Linked DNA regions of Sinobacterium norvegicum. The protein of the gene in region 1 interacts with the protein of each later gene in a pairwise test. Links are inferred from orthologs where the notes say so. Each region holds a gene or a part of one and is shown in the gene's direction. Other genes may lie near its edges. The genes, in order: recO, recR and ssb.

The links.
Region 2: the proteins of recO (region 1) and recR interact in binary tests that used the Escherichia coli proteins (3 or more experiments, as listed by UniProt). The link is inferred for Sinobacterium norvegicum from one-to-one orthologs.
Region 3: the proteins of recO (region 1) and ssb interact in binary tests that used the Escherichia coli proteins (3 or more experiments, as listed by UniProt). The link is inferred for Sinobacterium norvegicum from one-to-one orthologs.

What each region holds. Positions count from the first base shown.
Region 1 is NZ_CAKLPX010000001.1:578,536-581,526, reverse strand. The notes cover bases 35-2,867. They hold recO (DNA repair protein RecO), read left to right. Parts: upstream 35-1,007; coding sequence 1,008-1,727; downstream 1,728-2,867. Other genes in these bases: L9P87_RS02480 (ATP-binding protein), read right to left, coding at 2,107-2,867; acpS (holo-ACP synthase), read left to right, coding at 1,733-2,110; era (GTPase Era), read left to right, coding at 78-989; rnc (ribonuclease III), read left to right, coding at 35-81. Also shown: more of rnc, read left to right, coding at 1-34; more of L9P87_RS02480, read right to left, coding at 2,868-2,991. UniProt on the Escherichia coli protein: Involved in DNA repair and RecF pathway recombination.
Region 2 is NZ_CAKLPX010000001.1:20,845-23,823, forward strand. The notes cover bases 132-2,952. They hold recR (recombination mediator RecR), read left to right. Parts: upstream 132-1,151; coding sequence 1,152-1,754; downstream 1,755-2,952. Other genes in these bases: dnaX (DNA polymerase III subunit gamma/tau), read left to right, coding at 132-784; L9P87_RS00095 (YbaB/EbfC family nucleoid-associated protein), read left to right, coding at 823-1,149; rnd (ribonuclease D), read left to right, coding at 1,788-2,906. Also shown: more of dnaX, read left to right, coding at 1-131. UniProt on the Escherichia coli protein: May play a role in DNA repair. It seems to be involved in an RecBC-independent recombinational process of DNA repair. It may act with RecF and RecO.
Region 3 is NZ_CAKLPX010000006.1:38,428-41,469, forward strand. Bases 105-2,988 are described here. They hold ssb (single-stranded DNA-binding protein), read left to right. Parts: upstream 105-1,182; coding sequence 1,183-1,794; downstream 1,795-2,988. Other genes in these bases: L9P87_RS16940 (MFS transporter), read left to right, coding at 105-1,096; L9P87_RS16950 (sugar nucleotide-binding protein), read left to right, coding at 1,871-2,728; moaB (molybdenum cofactor biosynthesis protein B), read left to right, coding at 2,732-2,988. Also shown: more of L9P87_RS16940, read left to right, coding at 1-104; more of moaB, read left to right, coding at 2,989-3,042. UniProt on the Escherichia coli protein: Plays an important role in DNA replication, recombination and repair. Binds to ssDNA and to an array of partner proteins to recruit them to their sites of action during DNA metabolism. Acts as a sliding platform that migrates on DNA via reptation.

The sequences.
Region 1 (2,991 bases):
ATCGGTGTCGGCAGCAGCCGTCGTCAAGCAGAGCAACAGGCGGCGCAACTGGCGCTGGAGATACTAGGGGAATTAAAATGAGTCAGAATAAATCCAGCATGGTAGAACGCAGCGGCTATGTCGCTCTTATCGGGCGACCTAACGTCGGAAAATCGACGATTTTGAATCATATTCTTGGCCAGAAAATCAGCATCACCTCACGCAAGCCTCAGACCACTCGTCACCGGGTTTTGGGTATTAAGACTGAAGGCTTGATACAGGCGATGTATGTCGATACCCCGGGGCTGCATAAGGAGCAGAAGAAAGCGATCAATCGTTATATGAATCGCGCGGCCAGCAGCAGTATTAAAGAGGTTGATGTCATTGTCTTCGTGGTCGAAAAACTCCAATGGACCGATGAGGATCAATTGGTATTAGAGCAGTTGATGGTGGCTCGCTGCCCGGTTATTTTAGCGGTTAATAAGGTCGATCAGATAGAAGATAAGCAGAAATTATTGCCTTTTTTACAGAAACTAACGGCTAAAATGGATTTCAAGGCGATAGTGCCTGTGTCGGCGCTCGATGGGCATAACCTATCAAATCTAGAGGAAGAAATTGGTAAGCTGCTGCCTGAGGGGGAGCATTTTTACCCTGAAGATCAAGTGACTGACCGCAGCTCTCGCTTTTTGGCAGCTGAATTGGTTCGAGAGAAAATCATGCGACAACTCGGTGATGAGCTGCCCTATGAGATGACGGTTGAGATTGAAAGTTTTGAGGATGATGGTGAGCTTATTTCTATCAATGCGCTGATACTTGTCGAGCGAGACAGTCAAAAGTCGATTGTTATAGGTAAGGGTGGCAAGCGTTTAAAACTCATCGGGCAAGAAGCGCGTAAAGAAATGGAGCGGATGTTCGATGCCAAGGTGATGTTGAAGACGTGGGTCAAGGTCAAGGGTGGCTGGAGTGATGATGATCGCGCTCTTCGCAGCCTAGGTTATGATGACGTTTAAGTACTGTTCGACAGTACGATGATGAACCAAGTAGAATTTGACCGCTGCTATATCTTGCACACCTATCCGTTTCAGGATCACAGTGTTATCGCCGATTTTATCAGCCATGATAATGGCCGTCAGCGGGCGGTGGTTAAAAATCTACGCAACAGTAAGAAAAACTCAACCCGAGCCATTTTGCAGCCGTTAACCTTGTTGCAGCTTAGCTGGCGGGGTAAAAGTGATTTAAAAACAGTGACCTCGGTTGAGGCTGCAGGTAAGCGTTATAGCCTCAAAGGCACGCGACTGTTCAGTGCCTTTTACCTCAATGAAATACTCATGCGAACGCTGCCTGTTGGCGAGGTCGTTATTGAGATATTTGAGGCTTATGAGCAGGCACTGCATCTGCTGGAAGGTGAGGGCAGCTTAGAATTTATTCTCAGGCGGTTCGAATTCAAGCTGCTTTTTTGTCTGGGCTACGGTATTGATTTTGAGCAAGATATATCCGCCCAGCCTATTGCGATTGAATCATTCTATCGCTTGGATATTGGCCGTGGCTTTATCCCTGTCGCGGCTGAGCAACAACAAACCTTCTCTGGTCAGCATATTTTGGCGATTTCAGCCGGCGATTTTGGCGTTAACAATCCCGCCATTGCTTCAACGACGAAGCAGTTGACGCGATTATTGCTGTCGCCACACTTAGGCAGCGAACCGCTTAAATCGAGAGCATTATTCACTGCACAATCGGGTCCGGGGTAATTTAGATGGTCGTGGCCATTGGTACTGATTTAGCAAAGGTCTCGCGGGTCCGTGATATCTTACAGCGTCGCGGGTTGGGTTTTGCTCAACGTATTTTAACCGCGACAGAATTACAGCGTTATCATCAAAGTGGTGATGGTGCGGCCTATCTGTGTCGTCGCTTTGCAGCCAAGGAGGCGATGGCTAAGGCTTTGGGAACCGGCATTGGTAGGGGGCTTAGTTTCCAGCATATCGAGATATTGAATAATGATCTCGGGGCACCGGTAGCCAAGCTTAACGGTTTTGCCGCTGAACGCATGGCGGAGTTGGGAGCAAATCACTGTCATGTTTCGATTTCAGATGAGCAGGAGTATGCCCTGGCTTTTGTTGTTCTCAGCGCCTAATTGGCTTTTTGGCCGCGCTGTACATCTTCAAAAATAACCTCTAAATCACACTGTTGGTGCCATTGTTTTAATGCCTTGGCTGCGGTTTTCAGCGTTCCTAATAATTCGCCGGCTCTGCTGGTTAAGCCGTCTTGACAGTGACTCTTTAACTCTGTTTCGAGTTCATATAAAGCACTTTGAAGAGCGGGGGTGCCGGTGTAGCAGCTGGCACCATGTAGCTTGTGTACGGCTTCTATCATTGTCTGTAGCTGCTGGCTGTCCGCGTTTTGACTAATGTGGTCGACATCTTCATCCAAGCGGCTGAGAATACCAGACAGCATGTCGACGGCAAGGCTGGGTATTTGGTTGGCTCGTTGAAGGCACAGCTGAATATCGACAGGTTTAGCGTTTGCGGTTGGTATCTGAGGGCTGACAGGCGCTGTTGATTTTCTCTCATGCTCAATAAACTGTGAGCTATTGGTCCAAGTGTGCAGCGTTTTTTCCAGGATGGCGATATCGATGGGTTTGCTGAGATGATCATTAAAGCCAGCCTGCATGAGATTGCGCTTTTCTTCAGCCTGGGCATGGGCAGTTACGGCGATCACCGGGGTTGTCCGGTTTGGGCTGTTGCCGATGCGAATCGCTCGAGTTGCTTGTACTCCGTCTACCACAGGCATTTGAATATCCATTAGGATTATATCGAAACGCTGTTGGTCGCAGAGGTCCAGTGCCTGCTGGCCGTCATGGGCCAGGGTGACATGCATGCCAAGATCTTCTAACAACACGAGCAATAATTTAAGGTTGGAGTCATTGTCATCGACAGCCAGCACGCTGAATTTTACGCCATCTTCACTGAGTTGTTGGAACTCTGCTGCGATGAGGTCGTAGTCATTACTGATGGT
Region 2 (2,979 bases), 560 kb from region 1 along the record:
GGCCGCGAAGCCTGTGGTCAGTGCTGCGACAGCCATCGAGGAAACGGTGGCCAGTCCAGCGGCACTCGCCGAGCCAGTCGCGGTTGTTGAGACACCGGTTGTTGAAGAGGCGCAGGGGGTGGTTGCTCAAGCCGAGACCCTGATGCGCCAAGCCGCCTCTCACTCCTTAAAGGAAATGGTGGCCTCGGTAGATCAGGTGTCTGAACCAGTAAAGGTCATTGAAAAACCTGAGCCGGCGGTGGCAATCAACACTCCGGCTGAGGCTGAAAAACCGGCTTCATCGGTGGCCGACATGTTGGCCAAGACGGCACCGGCAGAAGTGTTGCCGGTATCGCAGCCGGCGGCGAAAGTGGGCGCCGACCGGGTGGCGGTGGAAGACCGATTACCGCTGACCGCCGAACATTGGTCGCAGCTGTATTTACAGATGCCGCTCAACGGTGTGTTACGGAATATCGCCTCCAACTGTGTATTGCAGAGCTTCGATGGCAAGCAGGCCGATTTCATCCTCGACCAGAGCCAGGCGACGTTGTTTAACGACGGACACAAACAGCGTCTGGCCGGTCACTTGAGTGATTACCTGCAGACACCAATCGGTGTCGAGATTACCGTCGGGGCGCTGACGGCTGAGAGTCCTGCGCAGCAGCGTAGTCGTCATCTTGCCGAGCAGATGAGGGCGGCGGTTGAGTTAATCGATAACGACCCCAATATAGCCTTATTAAGACAGCAATTTGGTGCTGAGGTGTTGCCAGAAAGCATACGCCCAGTGATGACCGACCCCGCTTAACGTCGGTGAGTTAACAGAGTTAAAAAGGAAGTAGCGTTATGTTTAAAGATGGAATGGGCGGCTTGATGAAACAGGCCCAGCAGATGCAAGAGAAGATGGCTGAGGCGCAGCGTCGTCAGGCTGAGGCTGAATATGCCGGTCAATCCGGTGCCGGCCTGGTTGAGGTGGTGATGACGGGTCGTCACGATGTTAAGCGCGTCAGCATCGACGACAGCCTGATGTCTGAGGACAAAGAAATGCTAGAGGATTTACTGGCGGCGGCGGTGAACGATGCGGTTCGGCGCGTCGAGGCGGCGAGCCAGGATGTGATGAAGGATATTACCGGTGGGATGGATATTCCCGGCGGTTTTAAAATGCCGTTTTAACGATGAGTTTTAGCCCTCTGATCGAACAGCTGATTACCTCTCTGCGATGTCTGCCCGGTGTCGGGCCTAAATCAGCCCAGCGCATGGCCATGCAATTATTAGAGCGTGACCGCGACGGCGGCCGTCAGCTCAGCGAAGTACTGGCGGCAGCGATGGACGGTGTTGGCCGCTGCAGTCAATGCCGCACTTTTACTGAGCAGGATACCTGTCAGTTATGTTTGTCGGTGAAGCGCAACCGGCAGCTGCTCTGTGTGGTGGAAACCCCGGCCGATGTGCTGGCGATAGAGCAGGCCGGCGGCTTTAATGGCTGTTATTTCGTGTTGATGGGGCGGCTATCGCCCATCGATGGTGTTGGCCCGGAGCAGATCGGTGTCGACAAGCTGATGGCGCTGGTGCAGGAACAGCAGGTCACCGAGGTGATTATGGCCACCAACCCGACGGTTGAGGGTGAGGCCACGGCTTATTATATTGCCGAGCAGCTACAATCCCGCGGCGTTATTGTCAGCCGTATTGCCCACGGAGTTCCCCTCGGTGGTGAGCTCGAATATATTGATGGTGGCACGCTGGCCCATGCCTTGGCGGGTCGTAAGGTCATCGAATCATAATGCATATGCACAACGGAATAGTAGAAATTATTTATGTCAGATTTTCTGTGGATTAACAGTGCCGAGCAACTTGATACGCTGGCGCAGCAATGGTTACAGCAAGACGCCTTGGCCATCGACACCGAGTTTATGCGCACCGACACGTTTTACCCCAAGCCGGCGTTAATTCAAATTTGTGATGGCAAAAATACCTATCTACTCGACCCGCTGCAGGTGACCGAGTTGCAGCCACTGGCCGATGTGTTACAGGCCGAGACTGTGATCAAGGTGTTTCACGCCTGCTCCGAAGATTTAGAGGTATTTCAAACGCTGCTGGGTGTGGTACCGCAACCGCTGTATGACAGTCAAATAGCTGCCGCGCTGCTGGGTGAGAGCTTTTCACTGGGTTATTCGGCACTGATGAAAATCCTACTCGATGTCGATGTGCCCAAGGGTGAGACCCGTTCGAACTGGCTTAAACGGCCGCTGACCGACAGCCAGTGCCTTTATGCGGCAATGGATGTCAGCCACCTGTTCGAGGCCTACCAAATCCTCTTTGCCCGCAGCGAGAAACTGCAGCGCACCGAGTGGATTCTCGCCGAGGGTGAGCGGATGATGAACAACTATTTTCAAGCCCAGCAGGCCGAGAATTATTACCTCAAGGTGAAGTCTGCCTGGAAACTCTCTCGCCGCGAGCTGGCGATATTGCAGCAGCTGTGTGAGGTGCGTGAGCAGCGGGTGCGTCAGATAAATATTCCCCGCAGCCGCTGGTTGAAAGATGCGCAGCTGTGGGATATTGCCAAGCGCGGGCCAAAATCGGCAAAGGAGTTGGCTAATATCCAGGGTATTCCAGCCTCGTTTGCCAATAAAAACGGCGATAAATTAGCGGCTATTGTGCGTCAGGCGGCGGCGATCAACGATACCGATTTACCGGCTGCGCTGCCTAAGCCATTGAGCCCTCATGCCATGTCGGCGAGCAAAAAACTGCGCACCGTGGCCAACAGTGCGGCGGAGGCAAATGGCCTGGCGATAGAGGTGTTACTGAAAAAGAAAGACATCGAACAGTTGGTTCGCCAACAACCGACCTCTGTTGCCGCACTGCCCGAGGGCCTTCAGGGTTGGCGCGCCGAGATGATCGGCGAGGCACTGATTGCCGAGCTGCACAAAGGTTAACAGTCGCCGCTAAAAAGCGTAGAATACGCGCCGTCATCAGCCTGGCTGTTGACGGCGTTTTTATAGGGCAAAT
Region 3 (3,042 bases), on another replicon or contig:
GGGCAGCTTGGTCGCTGCTGGGGCGGATAGTATCTGGGGTGTCATACTCGGCCGTTTTTTGCAGGGTTGTGGGGCTATTGCAAGCTCGGTATTGGCATTGATGACAGATTTAACCCGTGAGCAGCACCGCACCAGGGCCATGGCGACCATTGGCATGAGTATCGGGGTGTCGTTTATGGTGGCGGTAATTATTGGCCCTTTAATAGCCGGCAGCTATGGTGTCTCGGCTATATTCATTGTCACATCGCTGTTGGCCATCGCCGGCATTATGATTACGGTATGGCTTATACCGACACCGCTGAGTCAAGCCAGTGCGCAGCCGGATGTCGTCGCTGCACCGTCGTTGTTAAAAAAAGCGCTGATGGATGTTGAGCTGGTGCGTTTAAATACCGGTATCTTCACTCTTCACTTTATTTTAATGTCGACTTTTGTGGTTTTGCCGTTAATGTTGGGTGATGTTTTAAACCTTGGTGATAGCGAACATTGGAAGTTGTACCTGCCGCTGTTCTTTTTCTCATTTGTCGCCATGATTCCATTGATCATTATCGCTGAACGCGGTCAAAAGATGAAACCCGTGTTCGTGTTTGCGGTCGCTCAGTTATTATTGTCTCTGTTGGCCCTGGCATTCTTTGGTGGTCAATTTTGGGGGCTGATTATTGCTTGTTTTGCTTTCTTCATGGCGTTTAACCTGCTCGAGGCGACACTGCCTTCACTGATCAGTAAGCGGGCATTTGCCGGCGGTAAGGGAACGGCAATGGGAGTGTATTCAACCTCTCAGTTTCTCGGCGCCTTCTTGGGTGGCACGATGGGGGGGGTTGCCATTCAGTATTGGGGGGCATTCGGCGGCTTTACCTTATCGGCAGCCCTGGCCTTGGTATGGTTACTGGTGGCTGCAGGCATGCAGAAACCTAAACACTTGAAGGGCTTGGTGCTGCGTTATGGCGATAGCTTTGATAGCGCATCGATTGCTGGCAAACTCAGCAAGTTGGCCGGTGTTGTCGATGTAATGGTGATAAAAACTGACAGGCAGGCCTATTTGAAAATAGACGAGCAACTATTCGACGAGGAGAGCCTTACAGGCTTTCGCCAGCAGTAAATTTGCCACTCGTATCAGCTAGTCGCTGAGAGTATATTACGATATAGTTGATAGAATTTTCACATGCCATATTTAAGGAGAAGCTGATGGCTTCAAGAGGTGTTAACAAGGTTATATTGGTTGGTAACATAGGGCAGGACCCTGAGACCCGCTACACCGCTGCAGGGGCAGCCATTACCAATATTACGCTGGCAACCAGCGAGACTTGGAAAGATAAAAACACCGGTCAGCCACAGGAGCGAACAGAATGGCATCGCGTGGTGTTTTTCAATCGCCTTGGCGAGATTGCCGGTGAATATTTGCGCAAAGGTTCTAAGGTCTACGTTGAGGGCCAGTTACGCACCCGTAAATGGCAGGGTCAAGATGGACAGGATCGGTATACCACCGAGATAGTGGCCAATGAAATGCAGATGCTGGATAGCCGCAATGCAAATAATGGCGGCGACTCTCAGCATCAGGGCAGCCAGCAGAATTACCAGCAGCCCGCTGCAGCGCCAGCCCAGCGTCAGCCAACGCAGCAGCAACCGGCGCAACAACCTGCACAGCAGCCCGCCGCTGCGCCTCAGCAGGGTTACCAGCAGCCGGCGCAGCAGCCAGTGCAACAACAAGGCTATCAGCAGCCCGCTCAGCAACAATCTGCTCCGCAGCCTGCACAGACGTTTACTGACAACGCCTTTGATGATGACATTCCATTTTAAATAGTTAGGCAGTGATACTCTGAACCACCCTATAGCGGGTGGTTTTTTGTTTTAAGACAGTGGTCGAGGTGGTGTGATGAGAGTATTGGTGTTAGATAGTGACAGCCGTGTCGGTACCGAGGTTGTTGCCGCATTGTTGATGAAGGATTATCGCGTTGAGGGTATCACCCGAGAGCAGCTTGCTGATGCCGAATCGTTGCAGGCGATTGATCACCATACGATCAATATTGTGATTAACTGCTATATCCTGCAGAGCACTGAGCTCTCGTCTGAGGTGGGTGATAACGATATTGCTTTTGCCGCGGCGGTCGCTGAGCGTTGTCAGCAACAGTCAATTATCCTGTTGCATCTGTCGAGCTCGCAGGTGTTTTTAGAAAGGCACTCTGTCGAATACACCGAAGATGATGAACCGGCACCCAATATGGCCAGCGGCCGCGCCTTGTTAGCTGCAGAGCAGGCTATTATGGTCTGCGATAAACAGTTAACACTTCGTGTCGGTTGGGCCTTTAGTAATGGCAGTCATGGTCTGTTTGAAGACTTACTAATGCGTCTGGAGACTGGAGAGGAGTTGATTGTTCATGCTGGTGCAGAGGGCTGTCCTACGCCAGCTGTTGATGTTGCGCGGGTGGTGGTGGCCTGTGCTGAGCAATTAGTGGCCGGCGCAGGATGTTATGGGCTGTACCATTATTGCAGCTCCGACCCCACTAATAGTGAAGGCTTTGTCGAGGCTATTATTGCCACAGGCCAGCAATATGGTTATGTCGATCCAGAGAAAGTCAGCATTAAGCTGGTCGACAATGGCGAACTTTATGGGATTCCACCCCACCCAGTATTAAATTGCCACAAAATATTGAATCACTTTGGCATAAAACAACGTCCATGGCGCTCGGTTATGGCAAGCTTGCTAAAAGAACGTTACCAGGAAAGCGATTAGATTATGACGAATAAAAGTGTACAAGAAGAATTGAAGGTTGCCGTGTTAACGGTGTCAGACACACGCAATGAAGAAACAGACACCTCGGGTGGCTATTTGGTTGAGGCGGTTAAGCAGTCTGGTCATAACATCGTCGATAAGCAGATCGTAAAGGATGATATTTACGATATTCGAGCCGTGGTCTCTGGCTGGATTGCCTCAGATGTACAGGTGGTGATCTTAACCGGCGGCACAGGATTTACTGGGCGTGACTCGACCCCCGAGGCGGTGACGCCATTGTTTGATAAAACCATTGAGGGTTTTGGTGAAACCTT